Variovorax sp. PBL-E5: one gene and its partner. The main gene of each other region encodes a partner of the protein of the gene in region 2 in a complex. Links are inferred from orthologs where the notes say so. Each region holds a gene or a part of one and is shown on either strand. Other genes may lie near its edges. The genes, in order: ybiB and cgtA.

The links.
Region 1: the proteins of cgtA (region 2) and ybiB are in contact, whole or in part, in a crystal structure (PDB 8BFT), measured with the Escherichia coli proteins. The link is inferred for Variovorax sp. PBL-E5 from one-to-one orthologs.

The regions. Positions count from the first base shown.
Region 1 is NZ_LR594671.1:3,375,910-3,379,172, reverse strand. Bases 24-2,972 are described here. They hold ybiB (DNA-binding protein YbiB), read right to left. Parts: upstream 1,986-2,972; coding sequence 1,062-1,985; downstream 24-1,061. Other genes in these bases: WDLP6_RS16375 (nitrate reductase), read right to left, coding at 2,087-2,972; cobA (uroporphyrinogen-III C-methyltransferase), read right to left, coding at 277-1,065; WDLP6_RS16390 (sterol desaturase family protein), read right to left, coding at 24-111. In the rest of the region: more of WDLP6_RS16390, read right to left, coding at 1-23; more of WDLP6_RS16375, read right to left, coding at 2,973-3,263.
Region 2 is NZ_LR594671.1:1,211,380-1,214,503, reverse strand. What follows is about bases 315-3,124. They hold cgtA (Obg family GTPase CgtA), read right to left. Parts: upstream 2,343-3,124; coding sequence 1,287-2,342; downstream 315-1,286. Other genes in these bases: rplU (50S ribosomal protein L21), read right to left, coding at 2,681-2,992; rpmA (50S ribosomal protein L27), read right to left, coding at 2,411-2,668; proB (glutamate 5-kinase), read right to left, coding at 315-1,285. In the rest of the region: WDLP6_RS05885 (CNP1-like family protein), read left to right, coding at 1-129; more of proB, read right to left, coding at 134-314. UniProt on the Escherichia coli protein: An essential GTPase which binds GTP, GDP and possibly (p)ppGpp with moderate affinity, with high nucleotide exchange rates and a fairly low GTP hydrolysis rate.

The DNA of each region.
Region 1 (3,263 bases), 2.2 Mb from region 2 along the record:
AAAGCACAGGATGCCCAGCGCGAGCGCGATGGTGCCTGTGACCAGGCCGCGCCCGCGCTGCAGTTCGCCGTGGCTTTCGGTGAATTCATTGAGTTTGTCGAGCTCCAGCATCCCGTCCTCCGCCCGTGGTTCGAGTGCGCGGAATTCTAGGCGCCCGCGGACTCGTCGGGGCCGTTTCCAGGAACGCCGCGGAACCGGCTTCGCCGGGCCGCAGGTGTTGCCCCCTGCAAGGGGGTGGGCGGCCACACGAAGTGGGCAAGCCTGGGGGTGTGCTTTTTATGTGCCGAAACGCGTGACAGGTACACCGGCCGCTGCCAGACCGCGCAGCACGTCGCCGACCACGATCACGGCCGGACTCGCCAGCCCGGCCGCGGCGATGTCCTCGCGCAGCCGGTCGAGCGTGGTCGCGATGTGCCGCTGCTGCGGCAGGCTCGCGTGCTGGATCACCGCCACCGGCGTCTCGCCCGGCAGGCCGTGCAGCAGTTCGTCCTGGATGTGGGCCGCGCCCGAGACGCCCATGTAGATCACCAGCGTGAGCCGCGCATCGCGCGCCGTCGCGGCCAGCTGGCGCCAGTCGGTCGGATGCTCGGCGGCGGCGTGGCCGGTCTTGGCATGGCCGGTGACGAACACCACGCCCTGCGCATGGTCGCGGTGCGTGAGCGGCACGCCCAGCGAGGTGATGGCGGCCAGCCCGGCCGTGATGCCGTTGACGACCTGCACTTCGATGCCGGCCTCGCGCAGATGCTCGACCTCCTCGCCGCCGCGGCCGAAGATGAATGGGTCGCCGCCCTTGAGGCGCACGACCGTCTCGCCCTCCTGCACCGCGGTGATCATGAGCCGCTCGATGAAGGCCTGCGGCGTGCTCTTGCAGCCGCCGCGCTTGCCCACGTGGACGATGCGCGCGCCGGGGCGCGCATAGGCCAGGACGCCGTCGCCGACGAGGTCGTCGACCAGCAGCACCGTCGCCGCCTGGATGGCCTTGACAGCCTTGACCGTGAGCAATTCCGGGTCGCCGGGTCCGGCGCCGACGAGCGTGCAACTGCCGTGATGGGGAAGTGGATTCATGAAGGCTCCGCTTGTTGTGCGCGCTGCGCCAGTTGCACGATCTGCGCCACCTGCTGCGCGATCGCCTGCGGCACGGCCGCTTCGCCGGCCAGCACGCGGCGTGTGTAGCCGGCCGTGGTCCGGATGTCGATGTCAATCGGAAGGCCGGGCACCTCGGCCAGCGTGCCGGGTTGTTGCGCCTGCAGCGCGATGCGCCGTCCGCGCACGAAACCATCGACCTGCGCGGTACGGCGCGGGTCGGCCACGCTCTCGCCTTCGAGACCGCGCGAGAGCAGGGCGTTCATGCCCAGCAGCTCGAAGGTCGCGGCCATCGATTGCGCGTACTCGGGGTGCGTGTAGCTGCCGATCACCACGCAAGGGCCCTGGCTCGGCTGCATCAGCTTGACCACGCTGTGGCCCGGGTTGCGCAGGCCGACCACGCGGCGCACGTCGAGCAGGCGCTTGAGGCCCGGGCTGAGCAGCTCGGTCGGCGCGAACACGGCCTCGCCGTCGGCAATGGCGCGAATGGCGGTCAACGGCGGCAGGTCGAGCGCGGCCAGCACGCCGGAGGCCAGCACGCGGGTCGATTCGGTGGCCGCGCCGTGCACCAGCACCGGCAGGCCTTCGCGCGCCAGCAGCAGCGCCAGCAGCGGCGTGAGCACCGGCAGCCTGCGCGCGCCGTTGTAGCTGGGCAGCACGATCAGCGGCTGGCCCGTGGCGGGAAAGAGGGCGAGCCGCGCATGCGTCGCGTCCAGGAAGCCGGCCAGCTCCTCGGGCGTCTCGCCCTTGATGCGCATCGCCAGGCAGAAGGCGCCGATCTCGAGATCGGTCACCGTGCCGTCGAGCACCTGGCCGAACAGGTCGGCCGCCTGCGCGCGGTCGAGCGGCCTGGCGCCGCGTGCGCCGCGGCCGATTTCCTTGATGTACTGGCTGATTCCCATGGGTTCGCGAATTGTCCTGCATGGCTTATGCCGCAAAGAGGGGCGCCTTATGCCCCTGCGCGCGGCAAGGGCTGTCGGCAGGGAGCGCCTGGCGCGTGTCCTCATGACACTGGCGCGAGTGCCGACGCGGCCCCCGCGCGCACCATGCGCTTGAGTTCGGGCAGGCAGGAGCCGCAGTTGGTGCCGCACTTCAGCGCACCCTGCAGCGCGGCGAGGCGTTCGTCGGCCGAGCCCGCGACGGCCGCGAGCTTGCCGGCGATCGCGGTCTGCGTGACGCCGAAGCAACCGCAGACGATCTTGCCGCGGGTTGCCACGCCGGCGGGCGCTGCGGCGCCGGGCCGCAGCAATTGGCGGCCGTAGGCCTGCGCGGGCAGGCGGTCCTGCAGCAGCGTCTTGATCCAGGCTTCGGCACTGGTGTCGCCGCCGAGCAGGAAGCCGTCGAGCCGCGCCTCCGCACCCTCGCGCACCAAACGCACCGTGCGCCGCTGCCCGCGCCGGGCATCGACATAGCGCAGCGCGTCGGGACCGCCGAGCGCGAGCAGGCGCTCGATCTGCGTCATGACCGCGTCGGGCGGTACCTCGTACGCCGCCGCCCGAAAGAGGATGCCCGCACGCTCCGGCTCGCCGCCCGCCAGCGAGCCGCCGGCGCCGAAGGGCACGCAGCTGGCGAAGGGAAAGGAGGGCATCAGCGCACGCAGCGCGGCGGCGACGTGAAGCGACGCCTCCTGCGGCAGCCAGGCCGCGGCGAGCAGCGACCAGGGCAGTTCGGCCTTGAGAACCTTCACGGCCGCGTGCTTGAGCTCGGGCTGTTTCGAATCGGGGCAGAAGCGCGAGGTGGTGAGCGCGTTCACGCCGGCGAGGCGCTCGCCGGTGCTGGAGCAGCCGCTCAGGTATTCGCCGCCCCAGTGCATCGCGATGAAGGCCTGGCTCAGGCCGAGCTCGGTGCTGGCCGCGACGGGCAGCACGATCGAGCCGCGGCGCGAGGTCACGTGCACCAGATCGCCTTCGGCCAGCTGACGGCGCGCCATGTCCTGCGGATGCAACTGCACCGTCGGCTCGGCTGCATGGCCGAACAGGCGGCCGAGCGTGCCGGTGCGGCTCATGCCGTGCCACTGGTCGCGCAATCGTCCGGTGTTGAGCGAGAAGGGATAGCGCGCCTCGCGGGCTTCCGCGACCGGTGCGTAGGGCGTGTCGGCGAAGCGGGCGCGGCCATCGGGCGTCGAGAACACGCCGTCTTCGTAGAGGCGCTCGCGGCCTGTGGCTTCGCCTTCGCGCAGC
Region 2 (3,124 bases):
TTCAGCGACCAGAACTCGCGCTACACCCAGGCGCTCGCCGCGCAGGGTGTTTGCCGCGACCACGCGCCACGCGCCTCGGTGAGCGAGATGGTCGACCAGATGAAGAACCCGATCCGCGAGGTGCAGTGAGCGGTCAGCGGGTTCCCGGCATCAACACCATGTTGTCGCGGTGCACCATCTCCGGCTCGGCCGCATAGCCCAGAAGGCGCTCGAACTCGGCTGAGGGCTTGCGGCACAGCATCCGCGCTTCGGCGCTCGAGTAGTTGGCGAGCCCGCGCGCAAGCTCGATGCCGTGTTCGTCGCGCACGGCGATCACGTCGCCGCGCGAGAACTCGCCCTCGACGCTCGTCATGCCGATCGGCAGCAGGCTCTTGCCCTCGCCGCGCACCTTGGCCGCAGCGCCGGGATCGACCATCACCGCACCGCGCAGCTGCAGGTGATCGGCCATCCAGCGCTTGCGGGCCTGGTGCTTGGCGGTCTGCGCCAGCAGCAGCGTTCCGATCGGTTCGCCGCGCGTCAGGCGCAGCAGCGCATCCGGTTCGCGACCCCAGGCGATGACCGTGGAAGCGCCCGAACCGGCGGCGCGCTTGGCCGCCAGGATCTTGGTGATCATGCCGCCGCGGCCGATGCTGCTGCCCGCGCCGCCCGCCATGGCCTCGAGCGCGGGATCGCCGGCGGCGGCCTCGTGCACGAAGCGGGCATCCGGATCCTTGCGCGGATCTGCCGTGAAGAGGCCCTTCTGGTCGGTGAGGATCACCAGCGCATCGGCTTCCACCAGATTGGCCACCAGCGCGCCGAGCGTGTCGTTGTCACCGAACTTGATCTCGTCGTTGACCACCGTGTCGTTCTCGTTGATGACGGGCACCACGCCGAGCGCGAGCAAGGTCACGAGGGTCGAGCGCGCATTCAGGTAGCGCTCCCGATCGGCCAGGTCGGCATGCGTCAGCAGCACCTGCGCGCTGCCCATGCCGTTCTCGCGCAATTTGCTCTCGTAGATCTGCGCCAGGCCCATCTGTCCCACGGCGGCAGCGGCCTGCAGCTCGTTGATCTCGCGCGGACGCGCGCGCCAGCCGAGCCGCTTCATGCCTTCGGCGATGGCGCCGCTGGACACCATCACCACCTCTCGGCCGTCGCGCACCAACGTGGCGAGCTGGCGGCACCATTCGCCGATGGCGATCTCGTCCAGGCCTCGGCCTTCGTTCGTGACGAGGCTGGAGCCGACCTTGACCACGATGCGGCGCGCATCGCGAAGTACGACGGAACCCGAGATGAAGCTGGAGGTCATTTCAGCCAAAGCGGGGATCGATGTCGGTAGGCGGCTGTTCGGCCACCTGCTGTGCCTTGACGTGCTGGTAGATCGCCTGCACCAGGGGCTCGCAGCCCTCGCGCGTGAGCGCGGAGATCTCGAACACCGGCCCCTTGAAGCGCAGCCGCCTGACGAAATCCTTCACGCGCGCGGCGCGCTCGTCGACGGGCACCATGTCGAGCTTGTTCAACACCAGCCAACGCGGCTTTTCGTACAAGGCCTTGTCGTACTTCTTCAGCTCGCCGACGATCGCCCTGGCCTGAACGACCGGATCGACACCCTCGTCGAAGGGCGCGAGATCGATCACGTGCAGCAGCAATCGGGTGCGTTGAAGATGGCGCAGGAACAGGTGGCCGAGTCCGGCACCTTCGGAGGCACCCTCGATCAGGCCGGGAAGATCCGCGACGACGAAGCTCTGCTCCGGCCCGACGCGAACGACGCCGAGGTTGGGATGCAGCGTGGTGAAGGGATAGTCGGCAATGCGCGGGCGCGCGTTGGAGATCGCGCTGATGAGGGTGGACTTGCCGGCATTGGGCATGCCCAGCAATCCCACATCGGCCAGCACCTTCAGCTCGAGCTTGAGGTTCTTCTTCTCGCCAGGCCAGCCGGGGGTCTTCTGGCGCGGCGCGCGGTTGATGGCGCTCTTGAAGCGCATGTTGCCGAAGCCGCCGTCCCCGCCCTTGGCAATGGTGATGACCTCGCCGGGCGTCAGGAGCTCGTACAGCACCTCGCCGGTTTCGGCATCGGAGATGATGGTACCCACCGGCATCTTGAGCGTGACGTCATCCCCGGCTGCGCCGAACATGTCCGAGCCCATGCCATGCTGTCCCCGCTTGGCGTCGTGGCGGCGCGAAAAGCGGAAATCGACCAGGGTGTTGAGATTCGGGTCGGCCACGGCGAACACATGGCCTCCGCGGCCGCCGTCGCCACCGTTCGGGCCGCCGAATTCCTTGTACTTCTCATGCCGGAACGACACGCAGCCGTTTCCGCCATCGCCGGCGGCGACGTCGATGAAAGCTTCGTCGACGAACTTCATGAGATGTCCAGTTTACAAATGAAAAAGCCCCGGCAAAGCGGGGCTTCGAGCGGGTCGAAGTGACTGGCTTACGCCGGGGTCACGTTGACCGTATGCTTGTTGAGCGCGCCCTTGGTGCCGAAGGACACATGGCCCTCGACCAGGGCGAACAAGGTGTGATCCTTGCCCACGCCGACATTGACGCCAGGATGGAACTGGGTGCCGCGCTGGCGCACGATGATGGAGCCGGCGCTGATCAGTTCGCCGCCGAATGCCTTCACGCCGAGCATCTTGGGCTTGGAATCGCGCCCGTTTCGCGTCGAGCCGCCGCCTTTTTTCTGTGCCATGGTGTTCGCTCCTTAGCCGGCGATCGCACCGATTTGCAGTTCGGTGAACTGCTGGCGATGGCCTTGACGTTTCTGATAGTGCTTGCGACGGCGCATCTTGAAGATGCGAACCTTGTCGTGCTTGCCATGCGACAGCACGGTGGCCGTCACGGAGGCGCCGGACACCAGGGGCGTGCCGACCTTGATTTCGCTGCCGTCGCCGACTGCGAGCACTTGATCGATCACGATTTCCTGGCCTACGTCCGCAGCAATCTGTTCTACTTTAATTTTCTCGCCGGAAGCAACGCGATACTGCTTGCCCCCGGTTTTTATGACCGCGTACATGTTGACCTCTTGGAATAAGATGGCTCCGCGGCGAATTCCGCAGAGCCTTCGATTCTAACATGGCCGGGATTCGCTGCCACCCGGCATGGCGCGAGGCCCGGAGCCCTGCCTGCGGCTCTCTATAATCTGCGC